Regions from separate parts of the Streptomyces huasconensis genome, predicted to be linked through region 1. Evidence: riboswitches for the same ligand, from Rfam matches in the RefSeq annotation. Region 1 holds a riboswitch; the other holds the start of a gene.
What was found. Region 1 has a riboswitch for cobalamin ahead of J2N69_RS12940 (CbtB domain-containing protein). Riboswitches for the same ligand answer to the same signal wherever they lie in the genome.
Positions count from the first base shown of each region.

Region 2: linked by a shared signal. The riboswitch ahead of cobN (cobaltochelatase subunit CobN) and the one ahead of J2N69_RS12940 (CbtB domain-containing protein) in region 1 are both predicted to bind cobalamin.

Region 1 is NZ_CP086119.1:2,882,786-2,888,274, forward strand. It holds gene J2N69_RS12925 (glycosyltransferase family 2 protein) at 1-211, shown strand, start outside; gene glxA (radical copper oxidase GlxA) at 208-2,145, shown strand; gene J2N69_RS12935 (glycoside hydrolase family 6 protein) at 2,232-3,266, opposite strand; cobalamin riboswitch at 3,371-3,512, shown strand; gene J2N69_RS12940 (CbtB domain-containing protein) at 3,548-3,769, shown strand; gene J2N69_RS12945 (CbtA family protein) at 3,793-4,581, shown strand; gene J2N69_RS12950 (class F sortase) at 4,802-5,467, opposite strand; gene J2N69_RS12955 (hypothetical protein) at 5,484-5,489, opposite strand, start outside.
Region 2 is NZ_CP086119.1:6,306,502-6,311,990, reverse strand. It holds gene J2N69_RS28535 (precorrin-2 C(20)-methyltransferase) at 1-1,109, opposite strand, end outside; gene J2N69_RS28530 (precorrin-8X methylmutase) at 1,130-1,756, opposite strand; gene J2N69_RS28525 (cobalamin biosynthesis protein CobG) at 1,768-3,177, opposite strand; cobalamin riboswitch at 3,285-3,418, shown strand; gene cobN (cobaltochelatase subunit CobN) at 3,455-5,489, shown strand, end outside.

The sequences.
Region 1 (5,489 bases):
GCTGATCACGGCGGCGCCGGTCTTCGTCTGGCGGTGGGGCATGCGGGAGGAGCGGCGGAAGGCGGCCCCGCTGCCGCCGGTCCCCGCACCTCCGCAGGGGCGGCGTCCGGCCCCGCACGCGCCTCGGCCAAGGCCCAGCTGGGCCTCCTCCGAGCAGACGCTGCAGATGTCCCGCAAGGAACTCGGGGGCCTCGGGGGACGTGAACGATGAGGGACCGTTCCGGTCGCCGCCGCGTCCGCCGCATCGCGATCGGCGCGGCGGTCGTCCTCGCGCTGGCGGGGATGAACGGCCCGTGGCTGTGGCGGGTGGGCTCCGAGAAGTACCACGACTACAAGATCAACCAGTCGGGGTACAAGGCCGACAACGGCCACTGGGACATCGTCGAGTTCCCCGAGGAGTACCGCCAGAACACCATCCACGCGGCCCTCCTGCACACGGGCAAGGTCCTGCTGGTCGCCGGTTCCGGCAACGACCAGGACAACTTCGACAAGAAGAAGTTCGACACCCGGCTGTGGGACCCGGTCAAGGGGACTATCAAGAAGATCCCGACGCCCACCGACCTGTTCTGCACGGGCCACACCCAGCTGGGCAACGGCAACCTGCTGATCGCGGGCGGCACACAGCGCTACGAGAAGCTGAAGGGCGACGTCACCAAGGCGGGCGGCCTGATGATCGTCCACAACGAGGACCCGGACGAGCCGAAGACGATCCCGGCCGGCACGAAGTTCACCGGCAAGAAGAACGGCAGGACGTTCGTCTCCCAGGACAACATCCTCGTGGAGAAGGCGAAGAAGGTCTTCGACAAGCGGACCGGGAAGTTCCTCCGTACGGAGGCCGGTCTGAGCCGGGTCTACGTCGAGGCGGCCAGGAGCGGCGCCGCATACGAGACGGGCACCCAGGACAACTACCGCGTCCACGGCATGAAGGGCACCGACCGGCGCAACGTCTACGGCATGGCCCAGAAACTCGCCCTGGACAAGAAGGACTTCCAGGGGATCAAGGACGCCTTCGAGTTCGACCCGGTCGCCGAGCGGTACATCAAGGTCGACCCGATGAACGAGGCCCGCTGGTACCCCACGCTGACCACACTGACCGACGGCCGCATCCTCTCCACCTCGGGCCTGGACGAGATCGGCCAGCTGGTGCCGGGCAAGAACGAGGTGTACGACCCGAGAACCAGGAAGTGGACGTACACCAAGGGCGTCCGGCAGTTCCCGACGTACCCGGCGATCTTCCAGATGACCGACGGCAGGCTCTTCTACTCCGGTTCCAACGCGGGGTACGGCCCCGCCGACGTCGGCCGCAAGCCGGGCATCTGGGACCTGCGGACCAACACATGGAAGGGCGTCCCGGGCCTGAGCGACCAGCATCTCCTGGAGACCTCCGGCACGGTCGAGCTGCCGCCCGCCCAGGACCAGAAGTACATGGTGGTCGGCGGCGGCGGTGTCGGCGAGTCCAAGCGGTCCAGCGAGAAGACCCGCGTCGTGGACCTGACGGCGGACGAGCCGCGGTTCGTCGACGGGCCCTCCCTGGAGAAGGGCACGCGCTACCCGCAGATCTCGACGCTGCCGGACGACACCGTCCTGATCTCCGGCGGCTCGCAGGACTACCGCGGGCGCGGCGACTCCGACATCCGCCAGGCGCGGATCTACGACGCGAGGACCGGGGAGATGCGCAGGGTCGCCGACCCGCTGGTCGGCCGCAACTACCACTCCGGGTCGGTCCTGCTGCCCGACGGCCGCGTGATGTTCTTCGGCTCGGACCCGCTCTTCGCCGACGAGGCCGACACCAAGCCGGGCGTCTTCGAGCAGCGCATCGAGATCTACACGCCGCCGTACCTCTACCGCGGTGCGCGGCCGGGCCTTGGCCGGGGGCCTGAGACGATCGAGCGAGGGGAGTCCGGTACGTTTCCGACGCGGCACGCGTCCTCCATCAAGACGGCCCGCTTGATTCGGCCGAGTGCGTCTACTCATGTCACGGATATCGACCAGACGTCGATCGCGCTGGACTTGAAGACGTCCAAAGGGGCGGTTTCCGTGACGGTTCCGAGGAATCGGAGTCTGGTGGAGTCCGGGTGGTACATGCTTTTCGTCACGGATGATCAGGGGACTCCGAGCCGGGCTCGGTGGGTTCGCGTGCCGTAGAGGTCAAATCGGGCGGGTGCGTGGGGAACTGCGGCTTTTCCTGGGCTGAGCGCGCAGTTCCCCGCGCCCCTTACGGGGCGCTCCCCTCAGCCGGCGTTTTTTGCGAGGCCGAGTGCGTACTCCGGCCACCACTCGCCCGCCTTGGGGCCGCCCCGGCACGTCCCGTCGGACTCCCCCGGCCGCTTGATCCACAGGTAGGCGTCGACGAGCGGATCGCCCGTCTCCGTCGTCGGCTCCTCGCCGAGCGCCCGCCCCGGCGGGTTGCACCACGGGTCCTTGCCCTTGTCGTAAGGGCCGTTGCCGTTGCGCCCGGTGTCGATGACGAACGGCTTGCCGCCGATCTTCGCCGAGAGCTTCTTGCCGTACTCCGTACTGGCCTCGGTGGTCTGAAAGTTGGCGACGTTCACCGAGAAGCCGTCGGCCCGCTCGACGCCGGACCGCTTCAGGGGCTCCCAGAGCGAGTCGGGGTTCTGCCAGCCCGCGTTGCCCGCGTCGAGGTACACCTTCGTGTTCTTCAGGGACGTGAGTTTCTCGATGGCGCCGCCGAGGAGGTCGTAGCGCTCCTCGTGGAACTGTTCCGGCGTGCAGTTGTCGACCATGTGCAGTACGGCGTCCGGCTCCAGGATCACCGTGGCGCGCCGGTCGCCGATGCCCCGGGCGACCTCGTCGACGAACGCGCGGTAGGCGTCGCCGTCGGCCGCGCCGCCGCCCGAGTACTGGCCGCAGTCGCGGTGCGGGATGTTGTAGAGGACCAGCAGGGCGTCCCGGCCGGCCTTCTCGGCGGCCTCGGTGAAGCCGCGCGCCTGGTCCTCGGCGTTCTCCGGGACGAGCCACTCGGCGACCGGCCGGCGGGCGATTCTCCGGATCAGCTCGGCGTCGTCCCGCTCGCCGTCCTTCTCGTACGCGGTGACCTGCCTGGCCGCGTTCCCCTCCGGGTTGACCCAGTACGGGTTCTTGCTCCTGGGCTGCTGCTCCGCGGGCGGCCCCGACGCGTTCTCCCCCGGGTCGCCACCGGAGGAGGAGCACGCGGACAGGAGCAGCGCGGCCCCCGCGAGCACCACCCCCGTCCTCACCCCCCTGGCCACGGAACGACGTCCGCGGCCGGTGTCGTTTCGGTACATACACTCCCCCTCGGGTGCACTGTCCGTATCCCCATCCTGACACAGCGCACCTCCGGCCAGCGGGTGTCGACAGGGACGGGTGTTGACAGGGACGCGACGCGCTGGGACTCTCCGTGACGACAAGTCCATACATCGAGGCGACGGTCGCCAGGAACCCGGTGCGAATCCGGGACGGTCCCGCCACTGTGACCGCGTACGCACGCTCGTACGCGGAAGTCAGGAACTGACCCGTCGTCCTCCTGCCATGGGGCGTGGAAACCCCAGAAGGAGGCCCACCCGGTATGTCCCTGCACTCCGCAGCTCCGCACACCGACACCACGGCGAGCCAGGCCGCCGTGACGCGGACCCGTGACTGGCTGATCGCCTCGGCCGCCGCGGTCGTCGCGCTCATCGCGCTCTACGCCGTCTTCATGGACAACGGCTCGCTGATCTCGGCGACCGGCGACTACCTCCACGAGTTCGCGCACGACGGCCGGCACCTCTTCGGTGCCCCGTGCCACTGACCGGGCGGACGGACATCAGCACCATGCCCTCAGCACCTTCCTCCCCTGTACTTCCCCTGCTCGGACGCGGTCTGGCCGCGGGCGGAGCGGCGGGTCTCACGGCCGGCCTCTTCTCCCTGCTGCTCGCCGAGCCGTTGATGGACCGCGCGATCCGCGCCGAGGAGAAGCGGGCGGCCGCCGAGGAGCACGCGCACGGCGCGGCCCAGGCCGTCCAGCACCACGAAGAGCTGTTCAGCCGCTCCACCCAGCACGGCGGTCTCGTCGTCACCGCGGTCGTCGCGGGCCTGGCCGTCGGCGTGCTGTTCGCCGTCGCGTACGCCGCGGTGCACCGGCGCGATCCGCGCGCCCTGCCGTGGCCGCGCGCGCTGGCCTTCTCCGCGGCGGCCTTCCTCGCGGTCTCGCTCCTGCCCGGGCTGCGCTATCCGGCGAACCCGCCGGGCGTCGGCGACGCGGGCACCGTCGGCGACCGCCAGGCGCTCTGGCTCGCGGCTGTCGTCATCGGCGTGCTCGGCATGTTCCTGGTGCGCCAGGTGTACGTGCGCCTCGCCGCGCGCCCCGAACCGGTGCGGCACATCGCGACGGCCCTCACCGCGGTCGCCGTCCTCGCGGCGCTCTTCCTGCTGCCGGGCAACCCCGACCCGGTGCCGGTCGACGCGTCGCTGCTGTGGGACTTCCGCATGCTGTCGCTGGCCTCGCACGCCCTGCTGTGGGCGGTGTTCGCGGCGGTCTTCGGCGGTCTCGGCGTGCGCGCGGCCAGAGGTGCCGCGACGACGGCTCCGGCCCCGGCACTGGCCGGGCGGCAGGCCGCCTAGCGCTACGGGCCGCCCCCAGGGCCTGTCTGACAATTCCCGTCGTCGCCCGGAGGGCGGCCTCGCGGCGTCAGGTGCGTGCTCTCGGCGTGCCGGGCGTAGGGCCTCGTACTGGATGTACTTGGCTCTGCGCCCGGTGCGGCGAGTGGGGGCACCCCCTGCTCGAAGAGCTCGGGGGAGCGTGCATGGCGTCGCGAGGCAGACGGGAATTGTCAGACAGGCCCTAGCGGCGTACGCCCGTGAGGTACGCCGAGACGATCACGTTCGCCGTGTAGGCGCGCGTGGCCCGGTCGAAGGTGCCGCCGCAGGTGATCAGGCGCAGTTCGGCGCGGCCCTCCTCATGGGGGCCGTAGGCCTTCCGCGCGTCGAAGCGGTCGCTGGTGACCACCTGGACGTCGTCGATCGTGAACCGGGCGACGGTGCCGTCGTCGCGGGTCACGTCGATCTTCTCGCCGGGGCGCGCCGCGCTGAGGTCGTAGAAGACCGCGGGGTCCGTCTCGGTGTCGACGTGGCCGACGAAGAGGGCCGCGCCGGGGGCGCCGGGGCGGGTGCCGCCGCCGTACCAGCCGACGGTGTCCCCCTGGGCGAACGGCGGCGGGTCGATCGCGCCGCGCGCGTCCAGGCCGCGGGCGGTCACCGGGGCGCCGACCTTGAGGGACGGCACCTCGACCCGCAGGGGCCGGGCGGGCGCCAACGGCTCGTGGGCGGGCGGCAGTTCGACGGCGTGGGGGCGGCCGACCGCCGCCACGTCGCCGGTCGCGGGCCCGGAGAGGCCACCGGGGAGGTTCGCGACGCCGCTGCCCCACAGCGCGAGGCCCACGAGGAGGATCGCCCAGGCGACGCCGGTCAGCAGGCGTCCGGACCCGGACGGGCGTTCGCCGCCGGACACGCTCACGTCCCGCCCGTCACTC
Region 2 (5,489 bases), 3.4 Mb from region 1:
GCGTCCTGCGAGGCGGCCTCCAGGACGGCCGTGGCCATCGCGAAGACGCCGGGGTCGCCTCCGGAGACGACCGCCACGCGCCGCCCGCGCCGCGCCAGTTCCAGGGCGAACTCGGCGCGCTCGGACTCCACGCGGTTGTCGGAGCCGTGGCGCCGCTGGCCGGGGCGGTGCGGTACGCGGTCGACGTAGGTCGTGTAGCCGACGAGGTCGTCGGCGGCGGCGAGCGCGCCGCGCGTCTCGGGGGTGAGCCAGAGGGGGCCTGCCGGTCCGGTGCCGACGACCACGACCTCGCCCGAAGCCTCCCGGGCGGGTTCCTTGGCGGGGCCGCCCGTCAGCGGTGCCACGCGGCTCGGCAGCACCGCCACGGAGAAGTACGGCACGGACTCCGGGTCCACGTCGGCGAGGCGGCCGGTGCGCTCACCGTCCATCGTGGCGCGCTCGACGTAACGCGCCTCGTCCAGGCGGCCCGAGCGCTCCAGGGCGCCGCGCACCTTGCCGAACGTACGGCCGAGCTTCATGACGACCGCCGAGTCCGTCGACGCGAGGCGCGCGGTCAGCTCCTCCTCGGGGAGGGTGCCGGGGAGGATCGTGAGGACCTCCTCCGCCTCGACCAGGGGCTCGCCGAGACGGGCGGCGGCGGCGCTGACCGAGGTCACGCCGGGGATGACCTCGGTGTCGTAGCGGTGCGCGAGCCGCTTGTGCATGTGCTGGTAGGAGCCGTAGAAGAGCGGGTCGCCCTCGGCGAGGACGGCGACGGTGCGTCCGGCGTCCAGGTGCGCGGCGAGGCGGGCGGCGGCCTCCTCGTAGAAGTCGTCGAGGGCGCCGCGGTAGCCGCCGGGGTGGTCGGTGGTCTCCGTGGTGACGGGGTAGACCAGCGGTTCCTCGATGTGGTCGGGGCGCAGGTGCCGCGCGGCGATCGAGCGCGCGATGGAGCGGCCGTGCCGCGCCGAGTGGTACGCGACGACGTCGGCGGCGGCGATGACCTCGACGGCGCGCACGGTCATCAGGGAGGGGTCGCCGGGGCCGAGCCCGACGCCGTACAGCTTCCCCGGGGTGTTCGTGACGTTCTGGGTGTCCTGGACGTTCTGGGTGTTCTCAGTGTTCTCGATGGGCTGGGCGTTCTCGGTGTTCACTCCGCCTCGCTCGCAATCGCGTTGATCGCCGCCGCGGCCATCGCGCTGCCGCCGCGACGGCCCCGTACGACCAGGTACTCCAGGCCCGAGCGGTGCTCGGCGAGCGCGTCCTTGGACTCGGCGGCGCCGACGAAGCCGACCGGGATGCCGAGGACGGCGGCCGGACGCGGGGCGCCCTCCTCGATCATCTCCAGGAGGCGGAAGAGCGCGGTGGGGGCGTTGCCGATGGCGACGACGGAGCCTTCGAGGCGGTCGCGCCACAGCTCCATGGCGGCGGCGCTGCGGGTGGTGCCGAGCCGCTCCGCGAGGCCGGGGACCGACGGATCGGTGAGGGTGCAGATCACGTCGTTGTCGGCGGGCAGCCGCTTGCGCGTGACGCCGCTCGCGACCATGTTCGCGTCGCACAGGATCGGCGCGCCGTCGCGCAGCGCCTTGCGGGCGTCGGCCACCACGCGGGGGCTGAAGGCGAGGTCGCGGACGAGGTCGACCATCCCGCAGGCGTGGATCATCCGCACCGCGACCTGGCTGACGTCGGCGGGCAGACCGGCGAGGTCCGCCTCCGCGCGGATGGTGGCAAAGGACTCGCGGTAGATCGCCGCGCCGTCCTTCTCGTAGTCGAACACTGTGCTCTCGCTCATCTCGTGGCCGTTGTGGTGGTTGCCGTTGTCATACGTGCTGTGGTGACCGTCTCGGTCAACGTGGCGCCGCCGCTCACGGGCGTCGCCGTGCCGCCGCCGCGCACCGTTACCTCGTACGGCCCGTCCCCGGTGGCGAGGACGTCCACCCAGTCGCCGTGCGGGTGTCCGCACCGCCGCTCGCAGCCGGACCAGTGGACGGGCAGGCCGCCGGCGCCGGGGACGGCGTCGGCGCGGACGTCGGCGAGGGACTTGGCGCAGCCGGGGCGGCCGGTGCAGGCGGAGACGCCGAGCCAGGGCGAGCCGGGGTCGGTGAGGTAGCCGGCGTCGGCGAGCGCGCCGAGGCGTGCGTGGGCGGTCGCGGCGTCCGCGAAGCCGGGGAGCACGAAGCCGCGCCACGGGGTGACGCGCAGTTCGTCGGCGGGGGCGGGCAGCAGGGCCCGCCACTGGGCGGCGCTCACCCGGCCGAGGGGGGCGCCGACGGCCACCGCGCGGCCGATGACGCCGGGCGGGTGGGGGGTGGCGCGGGGCGGGTCGGAGGGGACGGCGGCCGGTACGGCGTCGATGCCCTGCCGCGCCAGCGCCCCGGCGAGGTCGACGGGGTGCCCCGCGGGCAGCTCCCGGACCCGCCAGGCTCCGTTGCCCGCGTCACGCGCGGCGGCGAGGAAGGCTTCGGCGGCGGCGAGGGCGGCGCGCGGGGCGTCGATACCGGGGACGCGCAGAGCGTGGCCCCCGATGCGGACGACCGCCGTGCCGCCAGAGCCGTCAGAGCCACCCTCTCCGCCCAAGCCACCCGAGCCGTCCGAACCGCCCGAGCCACCCGAGCCACCCGAGCCACCCGAGCCACCCGAGCCACCCGAGCCACCCGATTCTGCGATCAAGGTCACATCGCCGCCGAGCGGAGCCACATCCCCGCGCCCGTCGTCCAGGACGAACAGGAAACGGCCGGAGAGCGCCGTCGTCCACTCCTGCCCGCACAGCAGCCGGTCCAGCTCACGGGCCCACAACTGCACGTCCGCGTGGCCGAGTCGGTCGAGGGTGGCGAGCGGGGAGGCCACGATGTTGCGGACGCGTTCGTGGCGTTCGGAGGGCAGCAGGCCCGCGTCCGCGAGGAGTGCGGAGAGCCGTCCGCCGCAGCTCTCGCCGAGGCCGCGCAGCTCGATGTTGCCGCGCGAGGTGATGCTGAGGTGGCCGTCCGCCAGGCGCTCCGCCACCTCCCCGAGAACCTCCGCCTGACGGGACGTCAGAAGCCCTGCGGGGAGGCGGAGTCGGGCCAGCGCGCCATCGTCGGCGCGGTGCAGTCGAAGCGCTCCGGGGCAGGCGTCACCCCGGTCGCGCACCGGGTTGCGTATGAGGGATTCGCCCTGGTTCGTGGAGGTTGCTCGGGTGGGCGGCATGGCGGCGAGCATACCCACGCCGATCCGGCCGGTCGCCTGCCGAGACGGGCCGTCCCGGCAGGCGGCCGCCCCACCGGCGGCGGCCAGGACTTACTATGCAGGCGGCGGACCGCCAGGTCCGCCGACGCCAGCGACGGCGTGGGCCCACCAGGGCCCGAGGGAGGAAGCCCGGTGCGAATCCGGCGCGGTCCCGCCACTGTGAGCCCCACCGAGGTGGGGCGAGTCAGGAACTCCCGCCGTCCATACGACCACCCGGGGCGCGGACACCCCGAGGAAGGCCTGCGCACGCATGCTTCTGCTGCTGTCGACCTCCGACACCGACCTGCTCAGCGCCCGCGCGGCGGGGGGTCCGGTCGACTACCGGTTCGCCAACCCGTCCCGCCTGGACCTCGCCGAGCTGCCCGCGCTCCTGGAGGGCGCCGACCTCGTCGTCGTACGCCTCCTCGGTGGCGTCCGCGCCTGGCAGGACGGCCTGGACCAGCTCATCGCCAGCGGTCTGCCGGTGGTCGTGCTCACCGGTGAACAGGCGCCCGACGCCCAGCTCATGGCCTCCTCGACCGTGCCGGTCGGCATCGCCGCCGAGGCGCACGCCTACCTCGCGCACGGCGGCCCCGCCAACCTGGAGCAGCTCGCCCGCTTCCTCTCCGACACCGTGCTCCTCACCGGCCACGGCTTCGACCCGCCGGCGCCCGCCCCGTCCTGGGGCCCGCTGGAGCGCGCCGCCCGCGACGTCGAGGGCCCGACGGTGGCGGTGCTCTACTACCGCGCCCACCACATGAGCGGCAACACCGCCTTCATCGACGACCTGTGCGGCGCGATCGAGGACGCGGGCGGCCGCCCGATGCCGCTGTACGTGGCCTCGCTGCGCGCCCCCGAGCCGGAACTGATCGACGCGCTGCGCCCCGCCGACGCCATCGTGACGACGGTCCTCGCGGCCGGCGGCACCAAGCCCGCCGAGGCCTCCGCGGGCGGCGACGACGAGTCGTGGGACGCGGGCGCGCTGACCGGCCTCGACGTGCCGATCCTCCAGGCGCTCTGCCTGACCGGGTCGCGTTCGGCCTGGGAGGAGAACGACGAGGGCGTCTCGCCGCTGGACGCCGCGAGCCAGATCGCGGTGCCGGAGTTCGACGGGCGGCTCATCACGGTCCCGTTCTCGTTCAAGGAGATCGACGAGGACGGCCTTCCGGCGTACGTCGCCGACGCCGAGCGCGCGGCCCGGGTCGCCGGTATCGCCGTACGGCACGCGCGTCTGAAGCACATCCCGGCCGCCGACAAGCGCCTGGCGCTCGTCCTGTCCGCGTACCCGACCAAGCACTCCCGGATCGGCAACGCGGTCGGCCTGGACACCCCCGCCTCCGCCGTCGCGCTGCTGCGCAGGCTGCGCGCCGAGGGCTACGACTTCGGCCCCGAGGCCGACATCCCGGGCCTCGTCTCCGGTGACGGCGACGAGCTGATCCGCGCGCTGATCGACGCGGGCGGCCACGACCAGGAGTGGCTCACCGAGGAGCAGCTGGCCGCCAACCCGGTCCGCATCCCGGCCGCCGACTACAAGCGGTGGTACGCCACGCTGCCGCAGGAGCTGCGGGACTCCGTCGAGCAGCACTGGGGGCCGCCGCCCGGCGAGATGTTCCTGGACCGCTCGCGCGTCGGCGACGGCGGCGACCCGGAGGGCGACATCGTCCTCGCCGCCCTGCGGCGCGGCAACCTCCTCATCCTCATCCAGCCGCCGCGCGGCTTCGGCGAGAACCCCATCGCGATCTACCACGACCCGGATCTGCCGCCCTCGCACCACTACTTGGCGGCCTACCGCTGGATCGCCGCCCCGGCCGCCGACGGCGGTTTCGGCGCCGACGCCATGGTCCACCTGGGCAAGCACGGCAACCTGGAGTGGCTGCCCGGCAAGAACGCGGGCCTCTCGGCGGCCTGCGGGCCGGACGCCGCCCTCGGCGACCTGCCGCTGATCTACCCGTTCCTCGTCAACGACCCGGGCGAGGGCACGCAGGCCAAGCGCCGCGTCCATGCCACCCTCATCGACCACCTCGTGCCGCCGATGGCCCGCGCCGACTCCTACGGCGACATCGCGCGCCTGGAGCAGCTCCTCGACGAGTACGCGCAGATCAGCTCCATGGACCCGGCGAAGCTGCCCGCGATCCGCGCGCAGATCTGGACGCTCATCCAGGCCGCGAAGCTCGACCACGACCTGGGCCTGGAGGACCGCCCGGACGACGACGGCTTCGACGACTTCCTCCTCCACGTCGACGGCTGGCTCTGCGAGATCAAGGACATGCAGATCCGCGACGGCCTCCACGTGCTGGGCACCGCCC